3 regions of the Chitinophaga lutea genome follow, and region 2 is predicted to be linked to each of the others. Evidence: riboswitches for the same ligand, from Rfam matches in the RefSeq annotation. Region 2 holds a riboswitch; each other region holds the start of a gene.
What was found. A riboswitch is a leader RNA that binds a small molecule or an ion and turns the genes downstream of it on or off. The one in region 2 is predicted to bind cobalamin.
Positions count from the first base shown of each region.

Region 1 (3,279 bases), on a different contig from region 2:
CGCGGAGTCGATATCTTCCTTGTGGATACCAACGGCCACACGCATGAACATATGCTGGGGGCGCTCGGCGATCTTGCCGTCGATTTTCAGCAGGTACGAACGCTCCAGCGTTTTGAAACCGAAGTAGTCAAAGGCGAAGTCGCGGTCGTAAATGATGGTGGAATCGAGGATGTCCGCATTCTCCCGGATAATGTCCCATACCTCGTCGCTCAGCAGGCCGGCGGGTTTGCCGGTTTTCGGGTCGATGTATTCGTACAGGATTTTCATCGTCTGGGAAAACGACTTGATGGTATTTTTATGCAGGTTGCTCACCGCGATGCGGGAAGCCAGCTGCGCATAGTCAGGATGCTTGGTGGTGAGGGACGCGGCGGTTTCCGCAGCCAGGTTGTCCAGCTCGGTGGTGGTTACGCCGTCGTATAAACCCTGGATCACTTTCTTCGCTACATCTATTGAATCTACATATTCAGGCGCCAGTCCGTAACACAGTTTCTCTACCCTTGCCGTGATCTTGTCAAATTTGACAGACTCTTTTCTTCCGTCTCTTTTTATAACGAACATAGTGTAATGAATTTAATGGGTGAAAAATTTATATGGAGTTGATTAGAAGTCTTCGTCGAGGCTGAACGTCTGGGTTTCTTTGGTGCCCATTACGCCCGCTTTCTGGTAATCGCCCACGCGTTTTTCGAAGAAGTTGGTTTTGCCCTGCAGGGAGATCATTTCCATGAAATCGAAGGGGTTGGTGCTGTTGAACATTTTTTTGCAGCCCAGTGCCACCAGCCAGCGGTCTGCCACGAACTCGATGTATTGTTTCATCAGGTCGGCGTTCATGCCGATCAGTGCGGCCGGCAGTGCGTCGGTGATGAATTCTTTTTCGATGGCCACGGCGTCGCCGATGATCTCATGCACTTCCTGTTCGCTGAGTTTGCCCTGCAGCATGGAGTAGAGGAGGCAGGCGAATTCGCAGTGCAGTCCTTCGTCGCGGCTGATCAGCTCGTTGGAGAAGGTAAGACCGGGCATCAGGCCGCGTTTTTTCAGCCAGAAGATGGAGCAGAAGCTGCCGCTGAAGAAAATGCCTTCCACGGCCGCAAAAGCTACCAGCCTTTGGGCGAAGCTGCCGTTCTCGATCCAGCGCAGCGCCCATTCCGCTTTTCTTTTCACGGCAGGCACGGTGTCGATGGCATGGAACAGCCGGTCTTTTTCAGCGGGGTCTTTTATGTACGTGTCGATCAGCAGCGCATAGGTTTCGGAGTGGATGTTTTCCATCATGATCTGGAAACCATAGAAACAGCGCGCTTCGGGTATCTGTACTTCGCTCATGAAGTTCACCGCCAGGTTCTCGTTCACGATCCCGTCGGACGCGGCGAAAAAGGCCAGTACATGCGAAATGAAGTGGCGCTCGCCGTCGTTGAGGCCGGCCCAGTCTTTCAGGTCGCTCGACAAATCAATCTCCTCCGCCGTCCAGAAACTGGCCTCGTGCCTTTTATACTGTTCCCAGATAGCGGGATAGTTAATCGGCAGCAGCACAAAGCGGTCTTTGTTGTCTTTCAATAAAATCTCATTCTCGTTACTCATACAAATATTTTTTTATATGGCTTTACTGTCCTGTTATTCACGGGAGGGGACGGCGGCATGATATCCTGGAAGTGATACTCTAAGGGTCAAAATCGCCATTACCTTGTTTCGCGAAGGTTTTGACAAAAACATTGCTTTGGCAGGTCTCCTGGCTTTCCCTTGCCGGGTGTGCCTTCCCGCCCCGTTTCCGGGACAGTGGCATGTAGGAGGTTTCCGGCATCTTCCGTTGGTAAACGGGTCAGGGGATCACAGTAGCGCGTCTGCTCGTGAGTTCCACACGATTCCCTATTAATTCACACGTTTTGTTTTCGATAGAAGCCAAAGCAACGAAGTCAAGAACTGATGCAAATGTAACGATCGGAGCAGCCAGGCAAACTCATAAGTTATCCCCCTATGTGGATAAAGAAAACAACAATTTTGCGAAGGTAGCAGGGGTGTACATTCCCGACTTTTACACATGGATATGCACGCCCCTGATATGAAATAAAGGTTAAATGTGTCGGGAAACTGGCACGCCTGCTTAAATCCGCGGCACCTTGTTGAGGAACTTCTTCCTGATCACCTCCTGCACGGGAATGCCTTCGATTTTGCTTTCCAGCCAGCTCACGATGTCGAGGTACAGGTAACTGCGCCGCTCGTACGGGTTTTTGGCGATCACTTCGAGCTTTTCCTTCAGATCCCTGAACGCCGTGCGCAGCGCCTTGGGGTTGGCGTACATGTTTTTGCGGAGGAACTTGAGGATCTCTTCCATCACCTGGCTAAGGTCTTTGTTCTTGGCGATGAAGTGGTACACGGATTTGATGAGGTATTCCACCAGGCTGTAGTTCTCCAGCTCGTAATGCGCGATCAGGTGGAGGATGCGCGCAAAACACTGGATGTCTGCTCGCAGGTTGCCGATGCGCAGGTGGATGATCTTGTTCAGGTAAACAATGGCGTTGTTATTGTCGCCGCTGCCGAAATACAGGCAGGCGATCTTGTAATAGAACACCAGCACCCGGTGCTGGTCCACTGTCAGCTGGTGCTCGGAGATTTTTTCCTCCACCTCGGCCACCAGCTTCAGCCCCTCGGTAAAAGTACCGTCGAGGAAGTGGCTGTTGATCTTGCTCGTGTACAGGTACACGAAGGCGGAGGTACGGGTGTTTTCGTTGAGGCTTTCTTCCTTTTCGATGATGAAACTCTCCATCACGCCCAGCACCTCGATGAACTTCTCGTGGTTCATGGTGTGGAAGTGCGCCGTAAGCAGGTTATGCAGGGCTTTGATATACAGGTCCACATCCGTGTCTTTCAGCACGGGGTATTCGGTGAACAGGTCCACCCACTTCTGGGTATACCGGTAATACATCACGAAGTCCTGGAGGATGTAATAATACCAGCAGTACGCCTGGTACAGGTAGATGCGCTCGTAAAAGCTCATGCTGCCCTGCCGTACGCCGGGCAGGTTGGTCTCGAAAAAGCTTTTCAGCATGTGGGAATCCTTCTCGTCCCGGGCATGGCCCAGCTTGAGGTACATGCCGTACATGCGCAGGGCCAGGGTGGAGAGTTTGCTCACATTGTTGAGCTGCTCGTTGATGATGCGGCTTTCGTCGCTCAGCTCCTCGGCCCGGTTATCGAGGCTGCGGGTGATGTGGCGGCTTTCGATCAGCTTTTCAAACTCCACGATCTCGAAATACAGCATCACTTCCTCCTGCTCGCGCGCACTGGTTTTGG
Region 1 is NZ_RPDH01000001.1:413,192-416,470, reverse strand. It holds gene EGT74_RS01600 (ribonucleoside-diphosphate reductase subunit alpha) at 1-558, opposite strand, end outside; gene EGT74_RS01595 (ribonucleoside-diphosphate reductase small subunit) at 601-1,572, opposite strand; cobalamin riboswitch at 1,694-1,910, opposite strand; gene EGT74_RS01590 (hypothetical protein) at 2,093-3,279, opposite strand, start outside.
Region 1: linked by a shared signal. The riboswitch ahead of EGT74_RS01595 (ribonucleoside-diphosphate reductase small subunit) and the one ahead of EGT74_RS19170 (TonB-dependent receptor plug domain-containing protein) in region 2 are both predicted to bind cobalamin.

Region 2 (3,279 bases):
CTGGTGTCGGTAACCGGTTGTATCGTCATCTCGATAGCGCTCTTTTACCTGTTGCGCGACGTGGCGGAGGTCAGGAACCGTATAGAAGCGCTGCAAATGGGCATGCGGGCCGTTTACGGCGTACTGGCCGCCAGGGGGTTGGTGGTGGGCGGTTTTTTATACTTCATCGCTTTCCTGCTACAGATGGCTGCCGTGAGCCAGCAGCCCAAACTGGAAAATGAACGCCTGAAGCAGGAGAACCTCCAGGCGCGGCTGAGCCTTTTGCAGGAGCAGATCAGTCCACACTTCCTGTTCAATTCCCTCGGCACCTTGCGCAGTATGGTGGAGGAACCGGCGGCCAGGGAGTTCATCCAGCGGCTCTCTGAAGTGTACCGTTACCTGCTGGGCAGCCGTATGGCCGACCTGGTGGAGCTGCGGGTAGAGCTGGATTTCATCGGGGCCTACCTCCATATACTCCGGGAACGTTTTGAAGACGCCCTGGTGGCGGACATCCGGATCCCCCCGCAGTATCACCACAAAAAAATTCCGCCTGCCACCCTGCAACTGCTGATCGAGAACGCCGTGAAGCACAACGTAGCCACCGCCGAAACGCCCCTGCGAATCAGCATACATGCGGAAGCACCCGACCGGCTGGTGGTCAGCAATTCCCTGCAACGGAAAACCGCGGCCGGTGAAAACACGGGCACCGGCACCGGCCTGAGCAATATCCGTGAACGATACAGGATACTCGCCGGCCGCGACATCAACATAACCGAACAGTCCCGTGAATTTTCAGTAAGCGTTTTTTTATTAGATGGCAAACCATGAACATCCTGATCATTGAAGACGAAGCCAAAACGGCCAGAGAGCTGAAGGCCATGGCGCAGCGCCTGCATAAAGGCTTGCAGGTCACCGACATCCTGCCTACCGTAAAAGCCGCCGTAGCGTGGTTCCAAAACCATCCGCCGCCGGACCTCGTGCTTTCCGATATCCAGCTGGCAGACGGGCTTTGTTTCGAGATCTTCCGGAGCGTGACGGTTACATGTCCGGTCATTTTCTGCACCGCATTCGACCAATACGCCATACAGGCCTTCGAGGCGAATGGTATCGATTATCTGCTGAAACCGGTAGACGAAAGCCGGCTGGCCGGCAGCCTCCGCAAATACGAGCAACTGAAACAGGTCCTGGGCGGCCAGGGCGCGACCGCGAATGACCGCCTCTCTGCGCTGATGGCCCAACTGCAACCCCATTATAAAGGCAGCCTGCTCGTGTTCAGGAATGACAAGATCATCCCCGTAAAAACAGCAGACATGGCCTTCATCCATTCCGCCGGCGGCACGGTAACCGTATACACACGCGACCTGCAGACCTACCTCCTGAAGGAAACGCTGGACGAGCTGGAGCCGCAGCTCGACCCGCAACTGTTCTTCAGAGCCAACCGCCAGTTCATCATTCACCGTGATGCGCTGGTAATGGCCGAGCATTTTTTCAACAGGCGGCTGGTGGTGAAGCTGGATGTAGGCACTCCCGAGCGCATCGTGGTAAGCAAAACAAAGGCCCCGGCGTTACTGGCCTGGATGGAAGGGAAACCATTACACTGAAGGAAGGCGCCCGCCATGAGGAGCATTACTATTCAAGCCCGTTTCTACAAAGTTCCCTTCCCCGCATCCCCACCGGGTTGTTAATCGCCGGAATACCAAATAAAGAACACCGCAAACCCGAAACTCTTTATTACATTTGCACCCATAATTGGTTCCCAGCCTGTCAACGCGGGCCGGGATTAAAAGGGAAACCGGTGTAAATCCGGTGCTATCCCCGTAGCTGTAAGTTTCATCAAGCTGTTCATTCTCCACACCACTGTCCTCTCAAACCGGACGGGAAGGTCATGAACAAGGAAACGAGCCAGAAGACCTGCCGGTTATCGTCAACAACATCAACGAGCTTTCGGGTGAAAGGCCGGGGTGAAACCGTCTTACTGCAGGAGACATTTCATTTCTGTTTCGTATTCATTTTTTTTCCGAAGGCTCATAGTTCGTCAATTCAAAAACTATGAGCATGACAAAAAGGTTACTCACGTTATCGGCCCTGCTGGCGGCAATGCACGCGCAGGCGCAGGATTCAACCGCAACAAGAGCGCTGGATGAAGTAGTGGTCACCGCTACGAAGTATCCCAAAAAAACATCGGAAACGGGCAAGGTGATCTCCGTGATCACCCGCGAGCAGCTCGACCGGAGCGGCGGCAAAGACCTCTCCCAGCTATTGAATGAACAAACCGGCTTGTCTGTCAGCGGCGCCAACAGCAATCCCGGGAAAGACAAATCGATCTTCCTCCGTGGTGCAAAATCGGATTATACGCTCATCATGATAGATGGCGCTCCTGTTTATGATGCTTCCGGCTCCAGCAGCAACTTTGATTTCAGGCTGATGCCCGTGGAAAACATCGAACGCATAGAAATCCTGAAAGGCAGCCAGTCTACCCTCTATGGCTCCGACGCCGTGGCCGGTGTGATCAACATCATTACCCGGCAGGGCGACAGCAGGAAAATCATCGCCCCCTTCGCCTCCGCCGCCTATGGCAGCTACAACACGAGGAAACTCAACGCGGGCCTCAACGGCAGCGCCGATTTCTTCAATTATAACGTAGGCTTTACCCATTACAAAACAGACGGCTTCAGCGAATCCACCGACAAAAACAACACCGGCAAGTTCGATAAAGACGGCTATGAGCAAAACGCCTTCATGGCCAACCTTGGCTTCAGGGTTAAAAACGTCGCGAAAATAACGCCCTTCCTGCGTTACACGAAATACAACGGCCGGCTGGATGCGGATGCTTTCACCGACGACAAGGACTACACCTACAATTTATCCAACCTGCAGACGGGTGTCCGCAATGAACTGACGCTGGGCAAAGTGAAGCTGAACCTCCTGTACAACTTTACGGCCACCAAAAGGAATTACCTCAACGACTCCCTGATCAGGGAATCCGCCTTTGACGGCTATAGCAAAGGGTTCTATGAAGGGAAGGAACATTTCCTGGATGCGTATGTACATGTGCCTGTTCTGCCGGCGCTGTCCTTTACCGGTGGTATCGATTACCGCAGCGGGTTAACGGATGTAAAAACTTCCGGCGTATATAAATACGAGATGGGCGGCGTGGTGTACAGCGGCGAATATGCGGGCGCCATCCACTCCGATTCGGCCAAACAGAACCAGACCGGCGTATACGGCGCGTTCACGTATGCCGCCAAAGGGCTGAACATTGAAGCAGGCGGGCGGTTCAACCATCACTCCGTATATGGC
Region 2 is NZ_RPDH01000002.1:1,715,235-1,718,513, forward strand. It holds gene EGT74_RS19160 (sensor histidine kinase) at 1-807, shown strand, start outside; gene EGT74_RS19165 (LytR/AlgR family response regulator transcription factor) at 804-1,580, shown strand; cobalamin riboswitch at 1,713-1,912, shown strand; gene EGT74_RS19170 (TonB-dependent receptor plug domain-containing protein) at 2,035-3,279, shown strand, end outside.

Region 3 (3,279 bases), on a different contig from region 2:
TTCACGAACACGCGGCCGGCATTGTTGAAACGGAACTCCGCATACATGTCCCAGATGGTGTAAGCCTTGAGCGGATGCGGTACGCCGGAGAACGAGCCGGGCGCATAATAAATATCGTCGCGGTCGCCGGTGTGGCGGATATTGGTGCCCACATAAAATTTGGAGAAGCGGTAACCCACATTCAGGCTGCCGGTATGTGCGGGCCGGCGCGCGAGGTTGTTGTACGAGGTGTCTTTACCGGGAACGGATGCCTGCGTGGTCACTGCGCCGTCCACATACGTGTAGAACGCTTTGATTTCAAGGCCTTTCACGGGACGGGCGGTTACTTCCACTTCCACACCTTTATCGTTCTGTTTATTATAGTTCACGTATTTGTAGTTGATGTAGGAAATCACATCCTTGATGTCCCGTTTGAAACCGGTCACCCGCAGGTCGAGCTTGTCACCCAGCAGCGAGGTTTGCGCACCGGCCTCATAGCTGGTCGCTTTTTCGGGCTTCAGCAGCGGGTTGCCCCACCTGCTGTACAGGGAAGTCAATGTGGGCGCTTTGAACCCGGAAGCGATGCTGGCGAAAACTTTCACTTTGTCCGCGACCAGGTACGAGGGATTGAGGGTGTAGGTAAAGTGATTGCCGAACTGGGAATGCAGGGTGTAACGGCCACCTGCTTCAAAGCTGAAACCACGGAGGTTTTTGATGAACAGGGAGGCATACGGGCTGGTGTTGTACTGGCTGCCGATACCGAATGTGCGGGTGCCGGTCAGCGTGGTGTCCATCAGTTCCGTTTTGCGGTATTCCACCCCCACGAGCGCCTGCAGCCAGCTGTTGATGTCGTAGTGGCCGTACAGGTCGCCGAAGTAGGCGCGCCCGTCGAGGTCGGTGGTGCCCCAGGCCGATTCATCGTGCCGCGTCACTTTCTGGTACCCGAAATTCGCATACAATTTGCCTTTGCCGAGGTCGTACAGGCTGCGGATGCCGGTGTGCACCATGTTGGATTTGTTGTTGTTGGTCAGGTTGTCCTGGAACGACCCGCCGTCGTACGCGCTTTTATAATCCGAGAAAAGGATGTAAGGCGTGAAGCGGAGCTGTTCGGTAGCCTGGATGCCTACGTTGGCCATGAAGCTGTTCTGCTTGTACCCGTCGCGATCGAACTTCGGGTTGGCCACCGTGTCGAAAGGCGCAGCTTCGGAGATGCCGTCTGTTTCAAAATGCGTGAAGGCTATATTGTAGTCTACATTTTCGTGTTTGCCCTGCAGGCCGGCCGTACCTTTCAGGCTACGGTTGCTGCCCCAGGAGAGGTTACCGAAACCACCCACGGGTTTGTTGCCGCCTTTTTTGGTGATGATGTTGATGATGCCGGCGATGGCGTCGGCGCCGTAGAGGGTCGACTGTGTGCCGCGGAGTATTTCGATGCGTTCCACCGCGTCGATGGGCAGCAGGCGGAGGTCGATCGCGCCGCCGGTGAGGCCGGTGGCATCAGCTACCGGGATGCCGTCAAGCAGAATGGGGGTGTATTGCGAAGTGGCGCCCCGGAAGTAGAGCTCCTTGTTTTTACCGGGATTGGAACCGGCGCCGTTGATAACGATACCGGCCTGTTCGTTGAGCACATCGGTAACGGTGCGGCCCACATTCCTTTCGATTTGTTCACGGGTGATCACCGTCAGCACTTTACCGGTTTCACTTTGTTTTTTAGCGAACTTGGTGGCGGTCACCACTACCGTGTTGAGCTGGGAAACGCCTGCGGAATCCTGTTCCTGGGCGAAAGCCGGTGCGGCGGTCATGAGTGCGATGGCCAGCAACGGGAAGTTGGTTGTTTTCATGTAAATGAAAGGTTGACAGATTTTAGGCTTGCAGGGGGAAATTGAAAAGTATCACATGCGCGTCGGTGCACGACACCCTCCGCTTTTCACCCGAAAGCGCGGATTGAATAAAAGGCAGGCGGCAGGTCTTCTGGCTTTCCCGCTTTCCGGTGGTACCTTCCCATCCTGCCGTCAGACAGAACAGTGGTTGCAGATACCGGAAAACGTTCCCTTCAAATGCAGGGAGCGGGATTACAGCTACGGGGATAGCTCCGGATTTTCACCGGATTCCCTATTAATGCCCTGGAGGCGATGTTATCGCCCTGGACAACCGTTTACCGGGGGCAAACCTACGGATATTTTATCTAAATAATCGGTTATCTTGTAAGTATGAGCATTAAACCGAAGCTGGGTCCCTTCGACCTTACCATGATAGTGGTTGGACTGGTGATTGGAATGGGAATTTTCAGAACGCCCATCAGCGTTGCCCGCGAAACGGGGACGCCTGTTCTGTTTTACACGGTGTGGGTACTGGGTGGACTGGTCACCCTTTGCGGCGCGCTCACCTACGCCGAGATCGGTTCGCGCTTCCCCGTGGCCGGCGGTTTTTACAAAGTACTATCCTACGGCTTCCATCCCGCCTATTCCTTCATGATCAACTGGACGCTCGTGATTTCAAACGCCGCGTCCGTGGCGGCGGTATGCCTTGTAGGCGCGGAATACATCGGTCCCGTGCTGCTGCCGGAAACGCTGCAGCATGAAGGCGGGCGCAAGGGCATCGCCATCGGCGCGATCGTTCTGCTGTACATCATCAATATGCTCGGCATCCGCATGAGCGCCAGCTGGCAGAACGTGCTCACGGTGTTCAAGATCACGCTCGTGCTGATGCTGTGCCTGGCTGCATTTACCAATCATATTGCGCCCGCGCCGCTGCAGGCGGCGGCGCCCGTCACGCATGGCTGGGCCTACATCTTCGGTGCGGCGCTCGTGCCCGTGTTCTTTACTTACGGCGGTTACCAGCAAACCATCAACTTCGGCAGCGATGTGCGGGAGCCGTCGAAGAACATGCCGAAAGCCATCTTCCTCGGCATCACCATCATTTTGCTGCTGTACATCACCGTGAATTATTCCTACGTGAAAGTGATGGGCTTCGAGCAGCTGAAACAAACCGATGCGCTGGCGGCCCGCATGGCCGGCGTTTTCTTCGGCGAATACGGGTTCAAGATCACTTCCGTGCTGCTCTTCCTTTCCGTGCTGGGCTATGCCAATGTGAACCTGATGAGCAACCCGCGCATGTATTACGCGATGGCGGAAGACGGTGTGTTGCCCGCGGTATTCAAACGGGTGAACGGAAAAACGCAGGTGCAGGAAACGGCGCTCACCGTGTTCGTGGTGCTGATCGTGGGCATGCTGTATTTCCTGAGCAACTTCGATAACATCATCCGGTATGTGATGCTGTTCGACTCCATCGGCCTTGCTTCCG
Region 3 is NZ_RPDH01000001.1:1,586,755-1,590,033, reverse strand. It holds gene EGT74_RS06200 (TonB-dependent receptor plug domain-containing protein) at 1-1,817, opposite strand, end outside; cobalamin riboswitch at 1,921-2,147, opposite strand; gene EGT74_RS06195 (APC family permease) at 2,187-3,279, shown strand, end outside.
Region 3: linked by a shared signal. The riboswitch ahead of EGT74_RS06200 (TonB-dependent receptor plug domain-containing protein) and the one ahead of EGT74_RS19170 (TonB-dependent receptor plug domain-containing protein) in region 2 are both predicted to bind cobalamin.